Rhizobium sp. N324: one gene and its partner. The protein of the gene in region 2 binds, or shares a complex with, the protein of the main gene of each other region. Links are inferred from orthologs where the notes say so. Each region holds a gene or a part of one and is shown on either strand. Other genes may lie near its edges.

The links.
Region 1: the proteins of dnaN (region 2) and dinB are in contact, whole or in part, in a solved structure (PDB 1OK7), measured with the Escherichia coli proteins. The link is inferred for Rhizobium sp. N324 from one-to-one orthologs.

Annotation. Positions count from the first base shown.
Region 1 is NZ_CP013632.1:171,886-181,415, forward strand. What follows is about bases 6,722-9,530. They hold dinB (DNA polymerase IV), read right to left. Parts: upstream 8,762-9,530; coding sequence 7,682-8,761; downstream 6,722-7,681. Other genes in these bases: AMK05_RS24630 (SOS response-associated peptidase), read right to left, coding at 6,722-6,887; AMK05_RS24635 (SOS response-associated peptidase family protein), read left to right, coding at 7,191-7,685. Also shown: AMK05_RS24590 (hydrolase), read left to right, coding at 1-373; AMK05_RS24595 (pirin family protein), read left to right, coding at 462-1,397; AMK05_RS24600 (DUF2277 domain-containing protein), read left to right, coding at 1,815-2,081; AMK05_RS24610 (ArdC family protein), read left to right, coding at 3,231-4,151; AMK05_RS33610 (CGNR zinc finger domain-containing protein), read right to left, coding at 4,583-5,194; AMK05_RS24625 (DMT family transporter), read left to right, coding at 5,271-6,221; more of AMK05_RS24630, read right to left, coding at 6,297-6,721. UniProt on the Escherichia coli protein: Poorly processive, error-prone DNA polymerase involved in translesion repair and untargeted mutagenesis. Copies undamaged DNA at stalled replication forks, which arise in vivo from mismatched or misaligned primer ends.
Region 2 is NZ_CP013630.1:352,951-362,647, forward strand. The notes cover bases 6,722-9,697. They hold dnaN (DNA polymerase III subunit beta), read right to left. Parts: upstream 8,781-9,697; coding sequence 7,662-8,780; downstream 6,722-7,661. Other genes in these bases: AMK05_RS01760 (DUF72 domain-containing protein), read right to left, coding at 6,722-7,583; rsmI (16S rRNA (cytidine(1402)-2'-O)-methyltransferase), read left to right, coding at 9,029-9,697. Also shown: tRNA epoxyqueuosine(34) reductase QueG, read right to left, coding at 1-831; AMK05_RS01725 (glutathione S-transferase family protein), read right to left, coding at 844-1,536; AMK05_RS01730 (undecaprenyl-diphosphate phosphatase), read left to right, coding at 1,766-2,563; AMK05_RS35060 (hypothetical protein), read right to left, coding at 2,806-2,958; AMK05_RS01735 (complex I NDUFA9 subunit family protein), read right to left, coding at 3,242-4,222; AMK05_RS01740 (DUF1330 domain-containing protein), read right to left, coding at 4,366-4,653; pyrF (orotidine-5'-phosphate decarboxylase), read right to left, coding at 4,682-5,389; AMK05_RS01750 (histidine phosphatase family protein), read right to left, coding at 5,396-5,977; phospholipid N-methyltransferase PmtA, read right to left, coding at 5,977-6,576; more of AMK05_RS01760, read right to left, coding at 6,672-6,721. UniProt on the Escherichia coli protein: Confers DNA tethering and processivity to DNA polymerases and other proteins. Acts as a clamp, forming a ring around DNA (a reaction catalyzed by the clamp-loading complex) which diffuses in an ATP-independent manner freely and bidirectionally along dsDNA.

The DNA of each region.
Region 1 (9,530 bases), on a different replicon or contig from region 2:
GGTCGTCGATGTCGTAAAGGCGACCGGTCGCAGGCAACTGATCATCGCGGGCCTCTGGACGGAGGTATGTGTTGCCATGCCGGCAATTCAGGCAGCCGGCGAGGGCTGGGACGTCACGGTGATCACCGACGCGTCGGGGGGCGTCTCGGTTGAGGCGCACCAGATCGCGATCCAGCGCATGATCGCAGCCGGCGTCAACATGATGACCTGGCTGGCGCTCGCAGCTGAGTGGCAGCGGGACTGGGCGCGCGCCGAACAGGCTGCGAAGATCACGGACGTCATCGTCCAGCATTCAGGCGGTAGCGGGATTGCATATCTGTGGGAGCAGCAGTTGCTCAACACGGCGGCACCAAGGGCTGGCGCAGGAGTATAATCCGACGTAAACGGAGAGTGGGATGCGCTCTGTCGCAGCTTGCTCTCCCTCTACGAACGGAGATCAGGCCACAAGGAGGATGTAGAACATGAGCTGGAACCCCGCGATCGAACCCGGATGCCCTGATCAGGTCGGCGTGGACGCGATCGAAACGTTGATCGTTCCACGAGCCCGCGACCTCGGCGGTTTCGAGGTCCGACGCGCGCTACCTGCGCCGAACCGACAGATGGTCGGCCCGTTCATCTTCTTCGACCAGGCCGGCCCCGCCGAACTCCTGACCGGGCAGGGCGTCGACGTCCGGCCCCACCCTCACATCGGTCTCGGCACCGTCACCTACCTCTACCGCGGCGACTTCCACCATCGCGACAGCACTGGAGCTGACCAGATCATCAAGCCGGGCGAGCTGAACTGGATGGTCGCGGGCAGGGGTGTATCGCATTCGGAGCGCACGAGCTCGGCGGCCCGGACCGGCCCAAACAGCCTATTTGGAATCCAGACATGGCTGGCGCTGCCGGACGGGCAGGAGGACGTGGCGCCTTCTTTCGAGCACCACGGCAGGAACACGCTTCCGATGATCGAAGACAACGGCATCTCGGCGCGGCTGATCCTGGGAAATGCCTACGGCGAGCACGCTCCCGCCAGAATGTTTTCGGAGACCTTTTACGCCGACGTCAAGCTGAATCCGCTCGCGCGTCTACCCATGCCCGATGAACATGAAGATCGGGCGATCTACGTTGTCGAAGGTTCGATCTCGGTCGCCGGACAGGAGTTTGGCACGATGCAGATGATGGTATTCCGTCCCGGCGACAGTATAACCGTCGCGGCCGGCGAGCGGGGCGCCCGGATCATGATACTCGGGGGCGCAACGTTCTGTGGGCCAAGATACATCTGGTGGAATTTTGTCGCCTCGTCGATGGAACGTATCGAAGACGCCAAGGCCGAATGGCGAGCCGGAAAATGGGGCGAGGGCCGTTTCGACCTTCCTGCCGACGACCGCGGGGAGTTCATACCCTTGCCCGATTGAGTCCGCTCCTCAGCCTAAAGGCAAAGGGTCTGGGTCCGCGGCGATGCAATGAAAGTGGCGAGGTTGCGGGAGAGCGACTGTCTTCGTTGTCAAGCGTTTTGCCATGGTCGTCCGTCCCTGATGATGGCGTTGAGGATGGTGAGCAGCTTGCGCATGGTGGCGACGGTTGCGACGATCTTGGGCTCCTATTCGGGCGGTATGTCCGATGCCTTTTTCGAGACGCAAGTGTGGCTGGTCGCATTGATCATTCGGGCCGGAACGCCTTGATCAGGCGGAAGAGCTCCTCAAACAGCCGACAACAAACGCGTCCTGATTCCACCACGCCCCATCAGTCGGAGAGCCGTTTGTATTTCACGCTCTTGCGACTACGTTAAGGGCAATCTCCCTCTCACCAGGGGAAACGACCGGGAGCAAGCCATGTGCCGAAACATCAGACCTCTGTTTAATTTCGACCCGCCAGCGACGGATGAGGAGATTCATGACGCTGCGCTTCAGTTTGTGCGGAAGCTAAGCGGAGCTACCAAGCCGTCAAAACGCAACGAGGCGGCTTTCGAGCAGGCTGTCCTTACGATCGCGGAGTGCGCCAAGGAGCTGCTGAGTTCGCTGGAGACCTCTCAACCTCCTCGAAATCGAGACGAAGTCGCCGCGAAGGCGCTCGCGAGAGCAGCGAAGCGCTTCGCGTAAGATGAAGGCGCCACGCGAACTCCGCGAAATCGAGCCTGTGAAAACCCGCAACCCAGCTGTCTTGTGAAGGTGCCATCGGCGTTTGCCATCTGCAGCACAGCGATCAGAGAAACGACGTCTGGATGCACATAGCTTTTCGCTTTCGCGGGGAGCTTCACCGTTTCCTTGACAGCGGAGTACAGCTTGATCACTCAGCGGTGCGACCCTCGCGGGGCGCGCTCGCGACCTTCAGAGCCGATAACGGCTGCGTTCTTTCGCCACTTGTTCGGGACTATAGGGGTCGAGCGCGTCATCGAACCTGGTCCACCCCTCTGCTATGTAAGCGGCGCGGCGCTCAGCCGGGTCGACAAAGTTGGACCGCTTGAGGATCGCTCCCGCTTCGGGGACAAGGGCGTCTTGAACCCTTGCAGTGACCTATGAGCCACCCCGGCGGACGCCTTCGGCGTACACGCCGGAATTCGTCATCGCGCCAATGATGCGCCTGTGGCACCGCCAGCGACAGCACCGGCGGCGGTTGCCGCCAGCCAGCCAGCGGCGACGACGGGGCCAAGTCTTGGAATTGCCATCAAGGCGAGGCCGGTAAGATGTCCGCCGGTGCCGCCGCCGACGGCGCCGATACCCGCACCAGCACCCGCGCCTTCACCTGCGTTGGAATAATCGCCGTGGCGATTGGTCGGCATTATTGAAGCGCCCAGAAGCACTGCGCGAAAACGAACTTGTTCATGGGGGATATCCTCTCGTGGCGAATCTCTTTGATCCGTGCTCACCTGAATTGGAGAGACCGAACAACCATCTTGATTTTGACGGCAAAGTCCTCGGGGAAGTGGGACTGCATTGCGCGATTACATCGTCGATATCGCCCGCTCACTGCCGCGCCCGGCATGTAGCCATCCTCGATGCTCTTCATGTGCGCGGCGCGGCGAGATAGGGGATTGGATTTGCCATTTCTGCCTGCGTCAAAACCTGGCCGTCGTCTTTCAGCCATCGCGTCCTGCCCCGGCTCTGGTCCTGCCAGGCTCGCGCCGCCCACAACGGCTTTGCCGTCCTCCACTTCGTTGCGGCCCTGCGGATGCGGGCCGCGCTTGCAGCCCGGCTTTTGGACCTCCGTTCGAGGTCGCGATGGCCGCGACCTCGAACGGAGGTTCAGACATGAACAGGCAGCAATCCAATCAACGATCCGATATCTACAGCCGCATCACCACCAAGATCATCGCCGATCTCGAACAGGGCGTCCGTCCATGGACCAAGCCGTGGACGGCGGGAAGCGGGACGGCCGAGGTCAGCCGGCCACTGCGCCACAATGGCCAACCATACACCGGCATCAATGTTCTGCTCCTCTGGTCTGAAGCCATCGCCCGCGGCTTCGCATCACCAAGGTGGATGACGTTTCGTCAGGCAATCGAGCTTGGCGGCGCCGTTCGCAGGGGCGAAACCGGCACGACCGTCGTCTTTGCCAGCTCTTTCATTCGCGCCGAGAGGACGGAGACAGGCGCCGAAATCGAACGGGATATCCCCTTTCTCAAAACCTACACCGTGTTCAACACCGATCAGATCACCGGGCTCAATGGCCTTGCCCATTCCATCGCGCCTGACCAGGATTGGATGAGCCGCATCGGTGCTGCCGGCCGCTTCTTTGCCAATACCGGCGCCCTGATCCGCCACGGTGGATCGGCGGCCTATTATGCTCCTGCTCGGGACTACATCCAGATGCCATGCGTCGACGCCTTCCGGCACGATGCCTCCTACGTCGCCGTCCTCAGTCACGAGATGACGCACTGGACCGCTGCACCGCGAAGGCTCGATCGGGATCTGAGCCGCTACGCGAAAGACAGGAGCGAACGCGCCCGCGAAGAGCTCATTGCCGAACTTGGCAGCTGCTTTCTCTGCGCCGATCTTGGTGTCGTTCCAGAGCTCGAACCGCGCCCCGACCACGCGAGCTATCTCGACAGCTGGCTCAAGGTTCTCGGCAACGACAAGCGCGCCATCTTTTCAGCGGCAGCTCATGCGCAACGGGCCGTCGACTACCTGCATGACCTGCAGCCGGATCTCAACAAGGAGGAGGCGGCTTGAGCCGCCTCCTTATTGGCCCACATCATGAGCCGCCAAGGCTTGCCATCGGATGCTCATCGGAAAACAAGTCCTGCTATTGCGAATTTGCACGCAGTGAACTCTATGCTCCGGGTTCGTCGTGCCCGGACGACTCTCTGAGTGGGGATGAGGAGCTTCATCCTCGTTCAAAAAACGCGAAGCCTATCTCAGAAAGATGTCACGCTATCTGACCGCGGTTCCCATCACCGTGCGATCGCAGCGCGTCACGGCGCAATAGATTTGGTAACGACTCCCCAGCCCACTCGAACAGGCAAACCGCACCCAAGCTCGCGAAAAGCTACAAGGGCAAGACTATGAAGCGGAGCGTGAGAAGTTCCATGTCGCCGACGATGCCAATGGAAAGTATCTGGTCGGCGCGGCCGCAACCGTCGTCGCGCGGTGAGGTCAGGCCCTTATGTGCCTTTCACTCGGGATCGGAAGCGTCTGATACGAGCGCGGCTGCCGCAGCTCGCGTCAGAGCACCACAGTCGTCGCCCACTCTTGGATTGATCAACAAACAGCCATCCACAGTTGCTGCCCTTGCACTCACGCACCGCGCGCCGCCGATTGCGCTCCAGCAACAGATCGATCGCCTTGATCGCAAAGAGCTGGACCAGTTGGGGAAGATCGTCAAAGGGTGAAGTCCACGCATAACCAGCTTCATTTGCCGCGAGGACCTGATGGGCCCGGCCGCGTCGCGCCCAGTCCTCCACGAGGTGAAGATCTGCGATTGGGTGGGGCTCTCCGGCGCCTTCGGAAAGAAAGAGCCGGTAGATCGATTCACGCAATGTCAGAGCGTCTGCCAGCGCTGCAGCCGCCTTCGTCGCATCGTTTTCCGCCTGCCTGCGAAGACGCGCCGCCGCTTGTTGATCGACAAGGTCCAGCCGTTCGGCCAGGACAAGCAAATCGTCGAATGACCGCAGAAAGTCCGGCCCCCAGCGGCCGCGCCGGCTGTCCACGGTATTGGCGAGGTCGAGGGCCGGATGACCGCCGCTCAGGCGCATGTCAGCTGTCGAATTGGCCATGCCTGGAACAACTCCCGGAGAATAAAGTTGTAACGGTATAAATGGTCTTTAACCGTTACAATCGCAAGGCCGGAACATGTCTAGGCGCAATTTTCTGAAATTTGCTGTTTTATGCTGCGTATGGGGGCTGACCTGGATCGCCGTCAAGCTCGGTGTCGAAACGGTGCCCCCGATGGTGTTTGCCGCAACGCGATTCATGGTGGCAGGTGCTGCCTTCATCGTGTTGGCGTGGGCGAGAGGACAAGGAAAAGCCGTCGCAAAGGCGGATATAAGACGCCTGATCATTGTCAGTCTGCTGATGATCACGCTTTGCTACGGGCCGTTGTTCTGGGGCATGCAGTTCGTGCCTTCGGGGACCGCAGCGGTTCTGGAGATGTCGCTGACCCCACTTGCACTGCTCGCCTTCGGCGTTGCCTTGGGGGAGGAACATTGGAATGGCCTTCGCGCCTTCGCCATGCTCCTTGGCGCTTTTGGCCTTGGCCTTCTTTTCGCGCCGTCGGTCGATCTGACTGGGCTTGAGAAAGGTTCGCCGATGATCGGGCTCGGGGCGATCGCCTGGGCAGCCGTTTCCTCGGCCTGGGGATCCGTGCTGGCAAAACCTCTGATATCAAACTATGGCAGCTGGCGCCTTTCCGGGTTGACGACGCTGATCGGCGGTACCGTGTTGCTGATTGCCTCGCTCGCGATAGAGCCTCGGTCGGCCGAGAGCCTGGTCACGCCCTGGGAATGGCAAGCGGTTGCCGGCTGGCTATTCCTCGTCATCTTCGGTTCGCTGCTCGGCTACAGCATCTATATGCAGCTCTTGCGCGACACCGGCCCTGCAAGAGCAGGCAGCTTCGCTTTCGTGTCTCCTGCCATTGCGGTCTCAGTCGGCGTGATCTTCGCCGACGAGCCCGCTGAACCGCAAAGATTTATCGGCATGGGACTGATGGTCCTTGCCGCGGCGATCTGCTTATCCGCTGACCGCTTGCCGCGCTTTTCAAACAGGCGACCGACCTTGGGCGTCACAGATGATTGCCACCGTTAGCGGACAGGACGATCAGGGCCGTCTGCTACTCCAGGCCGCGGCTCATGGTCAGCTCTGCGTAGCAGATCCGGGGACTCAGCCGACCTGCTCGACAGAAAGGGTGCCCCCCGGGAGCGGCTTGATCAACGACTTCGCGGAAACGGTCGGGTCAAGCCAATCTGCCCAGGAGCCGCGTTCCAGGATGACAATCTGCCGATCGTGGTACGGCGCGATGTCCGGCCCTGGCTCCATCGTCAGCATGGTGAAGGCTTGGCCCAACTCCGGTGTTTCGCGCCAGATGCCGGCAATGCAGAAGATCGGTTCGTTCTTCTTCGTGAACAGCCACTTGTCCTTGCGCTTCTTTTTCGGGTCTGTTGGATCGGTGAACTCGTAAAAGCCGCCGGCAACAATCAGGCAGCGATTGGAAGTGAACTCGCGACCTTCCGACCGAAAGTTATAAACCGGCCGTTTGTTCGGTCCGGGCCAGCTCCAACGCCGCTGCACGAGCTCGGCTTCCTCGCGGTCACCATCGATCGTCCTGACGATCGGGCCTATATCGGTGATCTTGATGTCTTCGCGCGCTTCGAGATTGGGCGCGCCTTCACCGAAACGGATCTTGATCTTGAGATCGGCGAAATCCTCGACAACCGAGGCGACATCCACCATCAGCCGATAATCATTGCACATCGCTCTTCCCTTCACGTGTGGTCCAGTCATTGAGGCGCTACAGGTGCAAAATATGCTCGAATTGTATGCGCCCCGGGGTGAGGCGTTCGCCCGCCTTCTTTGTCGGCAGGCGGAGCGCGACCAGTCTTTGATCAGTAAAGTTTGCCGCCCGACGATGGGTGGGCGATCGCGAACGTGCCGCATGACCATCTGAAGTACAGTCTCATTTGCACGCATCCATTGGACTACCAGTCTTCGATTATCAGCACAGTTTTATCCATCGGTCTTGTCTAATATGCGTGTTCTTGGTATGTTCCAGAAGTTATGAACGCGATCGTTTTTCGGTCCGATGCTCCGCTCAATGAGCGCCGCGTCATCATCCGGCGCCATGACGGCGATGTGGAGATGGTGGAACTGCCGTGGGGCCTGCGCCCACGCGACGGCGGTCCGCGCGCGGTGAACGTCATCCGTTCGGAAGGACGGAGATTTCCGACACACCGCTGCCTGGTGCCGGTCTCGGAGTTTCGCCACAAGAGCTTCAGATTCTCGCTCGCCAATGGCGACTGGTTCTATTTCGCGGGAATCTGGCGGCCGACAGCTGCGGATTGGGCGGAGGCCTATGCCGTCCTGACGATCGAGGCAAATGCCGATATCGCGCCGTTCCACGACCGGCAGATGGCGGCGCTGACACGCGACCAGCGCATGGCTTGGCTGGACGGACTTGTCCCCGAAGAGGAAATCCTACGGCCGCTGCCGGCGGGCACCTTCCGGGTCAAGCGCCACGCTGGCGCGCCTGCCCAGCCGATGCTGGCGGTCTAAAGCGCCAGTCTCAGCTGCGGTTCCGTCCCGAAGCTCTGCCGCTCCAGCGATGACAGCGAGACGCCGAGCAGCCGAACGCCCTTTCGAGGCGGAAAGACCGGCGCCAGCAACAGGCTGACGATGTCCTCCAGATCGGTGATCGCCGCGAGAGGAGCCGGAATCGTTTTGCTGCGGGTAATCTGGTTGAAGTCGGCATATTTGACCTTAAGCGTCACCGTTTTGGCGCCGATCCCATTGGCCTCGCAATAGCCCCACACCTTTTCGATCAGCGGCTGAAGACCTTCGCGCGCCGCCTCGTAGGCATGGAGGTCTTTGGAGAAGGTATCTTCGGCGCCGACGGATTTGCGCACTCGGTTCGGCCTGACCTGGCGCTCGTCGACCCCGCGCGCAATGCCGTAAAAATAGGGTCCCGACTTCCCGAAATGCTCCACCAGGAACTCAAGGGTTTGCTGCTTGAGGTCCGCGCCGGTTTCGATCCCAAGCCGGTGCATCTTCTCAGTCGTCGCGGGACCGACGCCATGGAATTTCTTGACCGGAAGGGCCTCCACGAAAGCTGGGCCGTTCTTCGGCGTGATGACGGCCTGACCATTGGGCTTGTTGAGGTCACTCGCCATCTTGGCGAGGAATTTGTTGTAGGAAATTCCAGCCGACGCATTGAGGCCGGTGATCTGCTTGATCTTGGTTCGGATCTCCCGGGCGATGTCGGTGGCGATCTGCATGCCCCTGAGATTTTCGGTGACATCGAGATAGGCCTCATCGAGCGAGAGGGGCTCGACGTCAGGCGTGTATTCGGCGAAGATCTCGCGGATCTGCTGCGACACCGCCTTATAAACGTCGAAGCGTGGCGGCACGAAGATGAGGTCCGGGCATTTTCTCCTAGCGGTCACCGACGGCATCGCCGAATGGATACCATAGGCGCGGGCCTCGTAACTCGCTGCCGCCACCACGCCGCGGGCGGCCGATCCGCCGACGGCTATCGGTTTGCCGCGCAGCTCGGGATTATCGCGTTGCTCGACCGACGCGTAGAAGGCGTCCATGTCGACGTGGACGATTTTTCGAAAGGGGGTCGAGCTCATCGTTCGTTCATGGCGGCTTCAGCGCTAGTCTATGGGATCGGCAATCAATCAAAGCCGAAACAAAGAGAGAACATAGCAGGCTTCGGCGCTATATCAACTATCCCCGCGGATGCCTCGGTTCTGCGCCGAACTTCCAGCCGCCCAAGGCGTTCTCATTCTGTGGAAACCTTCTATCAGAGACACTGAGCGGACGGCGGCACCGCGACGATCAGAGCCACGTTCGAGACGTGATGGTTCAGCACGGTAGCCTCACTCGGCCGCTGACATCGGCGCTAGTCGAGCAGACGATAATAGTCGCTCCCCGACCTGAATATAGCGACCTGAAATCTTCTGGAGCGGATGCGCGGGCTGAATCTGGCGCCTCCCAAACCTACCCTCAATACAGGGATTCTGAGGTTATCATGTTCCCGTGGCAAACTGCACAAGGTGCAAACCCCTCGAAAAGGCCGATCTCGCTTTGTGTCAGAGGGTGTTCTACCACCTCGTTGCCGCTAGACGGATCAAATCGGAAGCGGAGCGCGAGGAACTGGCCAATCGAATTCTTCAGTCGTTTCGACATGGGGTGAAAGATGAGGACGCTCTGGTGCGGTTGCTGATGTAAAGCTCGCAAGAGTGGGAACTTATTTACAAGCGGTGAGTTCGACGGGCGGATGCGGGTCCCTTCTTCCCCCATCCGCCTTTCCACTGAATATCATTGCCCCGCAAAACTTGCGGGGCTTTTTTTGATCGATAAATCGACTTCCAGTCCGTCCATGTTGATCAAGCGTGA
Region 2 (9,697 bases):
GTCCCGCGCCTTCAGCTTCATCTCGGAGGCCGCACTTGCGAACTTGTTCCAGGGACAGGCGGCGAGACAATCGTCGCAGCCATAGATGCGATTGCCGATCGGCACCCGCAGCGCGGGGTCGATCGGACCCTTATGCTCGATGGTAAGATAGGAGATGCAGCGCCGCGCATCGATCTGATAGGGTGCCGGAAAGGCGGCCGTCGGGCAGACGTCGAGGCAGGCGCGGCAGGAGCCGCAATGATCCGTCTCTTTAGCGTCGACGGCGAGATCGGCGGTGGTGAACATGCTGCCGAGAAACAGCCAGGAACCGTGCGCGCGGCTGACGAGGTTGGTATGTTTGCCCTGCCAGCCGAGCCCGGCTGCCGCTGCCAGCGGCTTTTCCATGACAGGCGCGGTATCGACGAAGACTTTGACATCGGCGCCGGCCCGCGCCGCAAATCGCGTGGCGATCTCTTTCAGCCGGCCCTTGATGATGTCGTGATAGTCGCGGTTGCGGGCATAGACCGATATCGCCGCTCTATCGGATTTGCCGAGGATGCCGCGCGGATCTTCCTCCGGCGCATAGTTGAGGCCGAAGACGACCACGGATCGCACCTCGCTCCAGAGGGTGCGCGGATCGCCGCGCCGCTCTCGCGTCTCCGCCATCCACTCCATCGTGCCATGGCGCCCGGCATCGATGAACTGGCCAAGGCGCTCTTTGGCTTCGGGAATCGCGTCGGGCCGCGTGATGCGGCAGAGATCGAAGCCCTTGGCGGCTGATTCTGCCCGCACGAACATGGTCAAATTGTCGCGGCGGCGGCGCTCTTTGTCATCTCTATCGGCTTCGGGCATGGAGAGCCCTCGTCAGAAATCCAGATCGGCATAATGCGAAACCGGCGTCAAGCCGCGCACCCGCTCGGTCAGCATCGGCCGGAAGGAGGGGCGCGATTTCAGCCGCTGGTACCAGTCCTTGACGACGGGCGCATCCGCCCAGTCGATCTCGCCGAGATAATCGAGGATCGAGATCGAGGCCGCGGCGGCAAGGTCGGCATAGCTCATCCGCTCGCCCGCCAGCCATTGGCGCGAGCCGGCAAGCCAGGTGAGATAGCGCATATGCTGGCGGATATTCGCGCGGGCCGTGCGTAAAATCTTCGAATCCGGCGCGCCGCCGCCCTGATCTGATGTCATCTGCAACTTGTAGACCCGCTCGCGGGCGAGCGGCTTGGTCACGTCGTTTTCCATCTTCTGCATGAACCACTCGCTCAGCCGGCGGATTTCCGCCCGCTGGAAAGGGTCCTCGGCGAGCAGCCGCCGGTCGCGCTTCAACACGCCATGCGTCTCATCCAGGTATTCGGAAATGACGGTCGCGCCGCAGAGCGCCCGCATGCTGTCGTCGACATAAACAGGCAGCGTGCCGGCCGGGTTGAGCGCCAGGAAATCCCTGCGTTTCTCCCATGTCTGCTCCTCGATCAGATCCGCCTGATAGCCGTATTCGGCCAGGATCAGCCGGACGAAGCGAGATGCGGATGACATGGGATGATGATAAAGCGTGGGCATCGATACTCGAGCTTCGTGATTGCTGTTACAGGACTGTGTGGCAGCTCAGTTATAGCGCCCTAGTCATGACTCATTGGTTGAAGCTATAGGAGCTTGGCCCCGCCAATACAAGCGAATCGGATTTTACGCCATCTGACAATGGCGAGATACGGTCTAACGAACGAATGGAAGCGGCGGCCTGATCGACCCAAGCGGTCAGGCCCGACCGACCTTTAAACGGAGACAATGTATGGATTATATCAATGCTGCGCTTCTCGGTATCATCGAGGGGATTACCGAATTTCTGCCGATCTCGAGCACCGGCCATCTGATCATTGCGGAGCAATGGCTCGGCCACCGGTCGGACATGTTCAACATCGTCATCCAGGCCGGCGCCATCCTCGCCGTCACCATCATCTACTGGCGTCGGCTGCTGGATCTGGTGCTTGGCTGGCGGGAGCCTGAGAATCGCGATTATGCCGCCAAGCTGATCGTCGCCTTTCTCATCACTGCGATTCTCGGACTTATCGTCAAAAAGCTCGGCTTCGAACTGCCGGAGACCGCGACGCCGATTGCCTGGGCGCTGATCATCGGCGGTTTCTGGATGATCTTTGCCGAATGGGCTGCGGCACGCAAAGCCCCCCATAAGGAGATCACCTGGCTCGTCGCCATCCTGGTCGGCATCGCCCAGATCGTCGCCGGTGTCTTCCCGGGAACCTCGCGCTCCGGCGCCACGATCTTCGTCGCCATGCTGGCCGGCACCGGCAACCGCGCCGCAGCAACCGAATTCGCCTTTCTCGTCGGCATTCCCACCATGTATGCGGCGAGCGGCTATGAATTGCTGAAGACCTTCAAGGATGGCGGCGCGGCAAACGAAGACTGGACCGCACTCGGCATCGCCTTCGTCGTTTCCACCATCGTCGCGTTCATCGCCGTCAAATGGCTGCTGGCCTATATCAGAAGCAACCGGTTCACGCTGTTTGCCGTCTACCGCATCATTCTCGGCGTGTTGCTGCTCGGCATGGCCGCAACCGGCTTGATCGGCTGAGGCATCCCAACGCATTTGCATTCGCGCCGCGCCCCGGCGCGAATGCAATTTGCCGCGTCGAGCTTGCGGGCAGGCATGCGATTGCCAGCTGAGGGCGCCGTCAGATAACAATAAAAAGAGGTAGGTGCCTGCTGCTGTTTTGAAGCGGGCAAGACCGGGCGTTCATTATGGAGCGTCCTGCTTCAGGCGCTCCGACCGCTACGTGTCTTTATGAAAGATGCCGGCGGGAGGCCGGCCTTTCGTCAATGGCTGATCGAAGCCGTCGAGCAAGGATCGACGCCGTAGGCCGGCGAACAGCCGCCCTTCACTGCTGCGACCGAGCCGGACGCAACGAAGGAGCCTGCGAGGATAACCAGCGCCGCACACGCAAACAGGAGCGCGATTGACTTGCCCATCGAGAAATGCCTTTCACAGTGATTGCCGCACGCGATCCCAAGCGTTGAGTCCGTTGGAAGACGCGCGGGCTTGGTAGTCAGTGGAATGGCAAATAGCAATAAACGTTCCTGCTAAATTTGGCGTTAATTCCACAAAATTTCCGATGCGTCTTTTATGCAACGGCACTTGGTCTGACTGGCACAACAACATTTCAAACTTGCGCCGGCTTTGCTTGAACCGGCAAAAGAAAACGCCGTCCGCGGCATGCGCGAACGGCGTCGTTCCGACGGTTCAACAAATTGGTCAGGCGGCCTTGCCGGTGCCGGTATACTGGCCGTGCGGACGATAATGCACAAGATAGGAGCCGAGCACCGATGCGGCCATGGTCGGCGCAATGCCGAGGCCCTGCAACGTACGACCTTCCGCCTCGGCCGCAGCGGAAACGATGTTGTCGTGCTTCAGCATGCGCACCTGATCCGGCGTGACCGGCGGCGTTATGAAGGGGATCAGCGACGCGATGCTGCCGATCATCGACGCTATACCGAAGGGCAGGGAGACCAGCGGGTTTTTGCGGCACGTCACCTTCAGCATCGTCTCGAGACATTCGCGGAAGCTCAGCACCTCGGGCCCGCCAAGCTCATAGACCTTGCCACCGGCGACCTTGCCGTCGACGGCGCGGGCGACGGCCTCGGCGACATCCTCGACATAGACGGGTTGGAATTTCGTTTTGCCGCCGCCGATGAGCGGCAGGACCGGCGACATGCGGGCCATGTCGGCAAACTTGTTAAAGAAGCTGTCCTCCGGGCCGAAGACGATCGACGGGCGGAAGATCACCGCATCGGGCTTGACGGAGAGTATGGCGGTTTCGGCGCGGCCCTTGGTGCGGCCATAGCCGGACTCGGACTGGGCATTGGCGCCGATGGCTGAAATATGGGCGAGCGTGGCGCCAACGCCGCGTGCCGCTTCAGCAACCGCGCGCGCGCCGAATTCCTGCACGGCGTCGAAGGTGTTGCGGCCGGTCTCGTGCAGAATGCCGACGCAGTTGACGACATGATCGGCACCGTCGACGGCGCGGTCGATCGAATTGCGATAACGCAGGTTTGCCTGGACGAAGGAGATCTGCCCGACATTGCCGAGCGGCTGCAGGAAACCGGCGAGATCGGGACGGCGCACGGCGACGCGGATGCGATAGCCGCGTTTGGCGAGCGCCCGAACGACGTGCCTGCCCACGAAGCCGGACCCTCCGAACACGGTGACGAGCGGCGGCAGGTTGGCAAGGGTCATGGCAGGTTCCTCGAAAGGCTTGGCAGGATGCTGTATCGGCACCGTCTTAGCCCAATCCCGGCGCGACGGGAAGGCCTCTCGCACCGTCAGTTTTTGCGAATGCGAACTCGCCTGACGCATCGTGCGAAAGGACGCATGGCGCTCTAGATGCCTTCGACGACGACCATCTCCGCATCCGCCACTTCCTGGCGGATTTTGGCGGCGATCTGGTATTCCGGTGAATTGTAGCAGTCGACCGCATGCTGCATCGAGGGGAATTCGATCACCACGTTGCGGGCGCGCGCCTTGCCCTCGAGTTCGGTCAAGGCGCCGCCGCGTGCCAGGAAATTTGCGCCGTATTTTTCGAAGGCGGGCTTCGCCGCCGCCACATAATCCTTGTAGCGCTCGGCATCGCGAACATCGACGCGGGCGATCCAATATCCCTTAGCCATGGTCTTCTCCCTTTTGCGTTGCTGTCTGTCAGCGGTTTGCCGGCCAGCGCGCGGCAACCATTTCGTTGAGCACGGCGCGAGCGGCATGCCGGGGATCGGGCGCCTTGACGATCGGCCGGGCAACGACGAGATGCGTCGCCCCCGCCTTCAGCGCATCGAACGGCGTCATCACCCGCTTCTGGTCGCCATGCTCGCTGCCCGTCGGGCGAATGCCGGGCGTGACGATCGCCATGTCGGGTCCGACGATCTCGCGCACCTCGGCCGCCTCGGCCGCCGAGCAGACGATGCCGCCCATGCCGGCGGCGCGCGCCTGCCCGGCGCGGCGCAGCACCAGGCTGTGCGGATCCTGGCTGTAGCCGGCGTCGGCAAGGTCTTCGGCATCCATCGAGGTCAGCACGGTGACGCCGAGCAGGCAGAGGCCGGAGCCGGCGGCCGCCTCGACCGCGGCCTTCATCGCCTTGGGATAGGCATGCAGCGTCAGCATCGACATGCCCATCTTGGCAATGTTCTCGACGCCTGAGGCAACGGTGTTGTCGATGTCGAGCAGCTTCATGTCGAGGAAGATCTTCTTGCCGCTTGCCGCAAGATCGCGGGCAAATTCCAGCCCGCCGGCAAAGACCAGCTGATAGCCGATCTTATAGAAGAGAATGTCGTCGCCGAGCATGGAAACCAGTTTTTCCGCTTCGCCGATCGTTGGAACATCCAGGCCGACGATCAGCCGCTCGCGTGCGTCCATTTCAAGTCACCCCCGCCAGTCTTCGATGGGTGTCCAGTCGCATGTCAGGGCCAGATCCGCAAGGCCGAAAGCATAGAGATTGCCGCCGCCGCCCGGCTGGTCGCGGTCGCGGCCGATCGGTCTGCCGGCCAGGTGGCATTTGAGCAGCGTGCCGACGCCGCCATGGCCGACGAAGGCGATCGGGGCTGCCGCATCATGTGTGGCAAGAACGGTCTTCACCGCCGTAACGATGCGGGCCTGCGCGTCGACGGCGCGCTCCCAGCCTTTGAAGCTTTCTTCCGGATGGGCGAAGAACCAGTCGGCCGCTTCCTCGAATTGCGGCGGCGGCAGGAAGCCGGTGGCCGAACGGTCGTTCTCGTGCATGCCGTGGACGATCTCGATCGTCACGCCGGAGGCTGCCGCCAGAATTTCGGCCGTCTCGATCGCCTTGGTCTCGTCGCTGGAGATGATGCGCCGCAATTGCCGCACCCAGCCGCTCTCGGCGGCTTTGCGCGCCCGCGCCGCGCCGAGATCGGAAAGCCCCCATTTCGGCACCGGCACATTGGCGTCGATCCTCACCTGCGGATGGGTGATATAGAGCCCGAACATCAGCCGCGCCTGTAGATCCAGAGCTGCGCTGGCGGAATGTTGCGCATGACGAAGTCGAAATGCTGAATATGGTAGCGGTCGGGATTGGCGGCGATCGGCGAGATCGCGCCATAGGAGATCTGCACCACCGGCCGCCCCGGCGGCAGGCGGTCGAGCAGGCTTTCGAGCAGCGAGACGCGCATCGCCATCGGGAAGTTCAGGAGCGGAATGCAGGAGATGACACAATCGAACGTCCGGTCGCCGAATGCACCCAGCGTCGCCTGCAGATCGAAGGCATCGCCATTGATGAAGTGGACGCCGGGATAGGCGCGCTGCAGATGCTGGTGGAAATCCGTCGAATATTCGATCGCCACCAGATTGTCCGGCTTCACGCCGCGGCCGAGGATCGCCTTGGTGATGGCGCCCGTGCCCGGGCCAAGCTCCAGCACCGGCAGCCCGGAATGCATGTCGATGACGCTTGCCATGCGCTTGGCGGTGATCGACGAGGTCGGCACGATCGAGCCGACCGTCTTCGGCCCCTGCATCATGCCCCGGAAGAAACGAATTTCCTCATCGAATTTCTTGCCGAAGTGTTCCTTGACCTTGACCCTTAAGCGCATTCTCCACCCATCCGCATGTTGATCGATTGTCTTAGTATGCCGCTTGTCGCTGTCGGGACAAGGATTTTCGCAACAAGGACATCGGCATCAACAACTCATGCGGCTTTCGGCGCCGATCGCGGCACGAGACCGGCAAGCCTTTGGCTGAGATGCTCGGCGTCGACAGGCGCGCGCAGCTTCTTGTCGGTATTGTCGAAATAGAGATAGACGTCGCGGCCCTTGTTGGACGCTGCGAGCGGCGCCAGCACCCGCGTCGCATTTTTCGGTTCTCCGCCGGTTGCCCAGGCGCGGACGCGTTCGGCCCATAGGTCGAGTGCCTCGTCCTCATAGCCGCTGACATAGAGTTGTTCGGAACCATGTAGGCGGCAATAAACGAAATCGGCGGTGATATCCATCAGCAATGGCCATTCCACCGTGTCGGCGCAGACGAGGGCGACATTATGTCGCCGGAGCATCTCGATGAAGGCAGGAGAGCGGAAGCTGTCGTGGCGGATTTCCAGCGCGTGGCGGAGCGGCTGATCGCCGTCGCTTCGAAGCCAGGCGCGGCCTTTGACGTGCCCGTCATGCCGCTTGGCGAGTGCTTCAGCCGCATCGCGGTGCTGCGGCAGCAGCGCCAGGAAATTTTCGAAAAGATCGGGGTCGAAGGCCATGTTCGGCGGGAATTGCCAGAGGATCGGCCCAAGCTTGGGGCCAAGCCGCAGCAGGCCGGAGGCGAGAAAATTGGCGAGCGCCGTCTCGATCTCGCGCAGCCGCAGCATATGGGTGATGAAGCGCGGCCCCTTGACCGCGAAGACGAAATTCTCGGGTGTTTCGTCGCGCCAGCGGCCGAAGCTGTCCGAACGCTGCAGGCTGTAGAAGGTGCCGTTGATCTCGATCGACGGGAAGCGCCGGGCGGCATAGGAAAGTTCCTGCTTCTGCGGCAGGCCTTCCGGATAGAATTGGCCGCGCCAGGGCGCATAGGTCCAGCCGGATACGCCGATGCGCACCGTTCCCGTCTTTTTCGTCATCGGATCCTCCGTTTTTACGGGAGGAGCAATCCTCCGCTTAACAGGAGGAAAAACGGAGCCGGGCGGCCTTCGTTCCCGTCAGACGCGCATCGGCATCAGCACGTAGAGCGCATCGTCGCCCGCCGTGTCGCGGATCAGCGTCGGCGAGCCGGCATCGGCCAGCAGGAAGATCGCTTGCTCGCCGGAAAGCTGCGCGGTGATGTCGAGCAGGTATTTGGCATTGAAGCCGATTTCCATCGCATCCGTATCGTAACCGACGGCGACTTCCTCGGTGGCGCTGCCGGAATCCGGATTGTTGACGGTCAGCATCAGCTGCCCTTCGGACAGTGCCAGCTTCACGGCGCGGCCTCGCTCGGACGAAATGGTGGAAACACGGTCGACGGCCTGCGCGAAGGTCGTGCAATCGACGCGCATTTCCTTGTCGTTGCCCGTCGGGATGACCCGCTGGTAATCCGGGAAGGTGCCGTCGATCAGCTTCGAGGTCATGACGATCGAGCCGATGGTCAGTCGGATCTTGGCATCGGAGACCTCGACGGTCACCGTCACCTCCGGATTGTCGACCAGCTTCTGCAATTCTCCCACAGTCTTGCGCGGAATGATGATGCCGGGCATGCCTTCCGAGCCGGAGGGCGCATCGACATCGGCGCGTGCCAGCCGGTGGCCGTCGGTGGCGACCGCCCTGAGCTTCAGGTCGCCATTGCTCTCGATCGTGTGGAAGAAGATGCCGTTGAGATAATAGCGCGTCTCCTCGGTCGAGATCGCAAACTGTGTGCGGTCGATCAGCATCTTCAGGTCGGTCGCCTTCAGCTTGAAGGAATGCGTGAAGGTGCCGGCGGTCAGATCGGGAAAGTCGGATTCCGGCAGGCACTGCAGCGAGAATTTCGAGCGGCCGGACTGCACGGTCATCGAGCCGCCGTCGGTGCTGGTGGCGAGCAGCACTTCCGAGCCGTCGGGAAGCTTGCGCACGATATCGTAGAGAAGATGGGCCGGAACGGTGGTGGCGCCTGCTTGTTCGACGCTGGCCGGCGTCGCCTCGGTGATTTCGAGGTCGAGGTCGGTCGCCTTCATGTCGAGGTTCTGGCCGTCGGCCTTCAGCAATACGTTGGACAGGATCGGGATCGTGTTGCGACGTTCGACCACGCGGTGCACGTGGTTCAGCGATTTCAACAGGTTTGACCGCTCAATAGTAATACGCATGGAATGCTACCGCTTTCGACCGTGACTGTCCGGGCGCATCGAGCACCCGAAGAATGCTTTCCCGGCCTGAGACCGGAGGAGTGGACGGGCAAAATGGCAGACTTCAGCATCGGATTGCAAGAGGCATGGAGAGCCAAGCGCCTGCATTTGCGGTTTTCCCGGGCAATTCTCACAGAAATCCGAACCCTTGCCGAAGCCGTGCCGCTCGCCCATAAAGGCGCGACGACGGCGGGACGAAAGCAAATGGCATGAATGAGGAAACGACAGAGCAGGCCGCCACCCGGCGAAGCTTCCGCCTGCACAATATGGCGGTACCGGCGCGGCCGCTGGAACCGGCGCTCTATCTGGTCGCCACCCCGATCGGCAATCTCGGCGATATCACGCTGCGGGCGCTGGAAACACTGGCCGGCGCCGATGTGCTCGCTTGCGAGGATACGCGCGTCACCCGTGTGCTGCTCGACCGCTACGGCATCCAGAACCGCCCCTTCGCCTATCACGAATACAATGCCGACGAGGCCGGCCCGCGGCTCCTCCAGGCGCTGGAGGCCGGCCGCTCGGTGGCACTGGTGTCGGATGCCGGCACGCCGCTGGTCTCCGATCCCGGCTATCGGCTGGCGCAGCAGGCGATTACGGCAGGTTACCGCGTCATTCCCATTCCCGGCGCCTCGGCTCCGCTTGCAGCCCTTGTCGGCTCCGGCCTGCCGAACGACGCCTTTCTGTTCGCCGGCTTCCTGCCGGTCAAGGACAAGGCCCGCCGCGACCGTCTCGGCGAACTTGCCGCGGCCCCCGCGACACTGATCTTCTTTGAATCGCCGCATCGCATCGGCGCCACGCTTCTTGCAGCCGCCGACGTGCTGGGCAGCGCCCGGCCGGCCTCCGTCTGCCGCGAGCTGACCAAGACCTATGAGGAGTTCCGC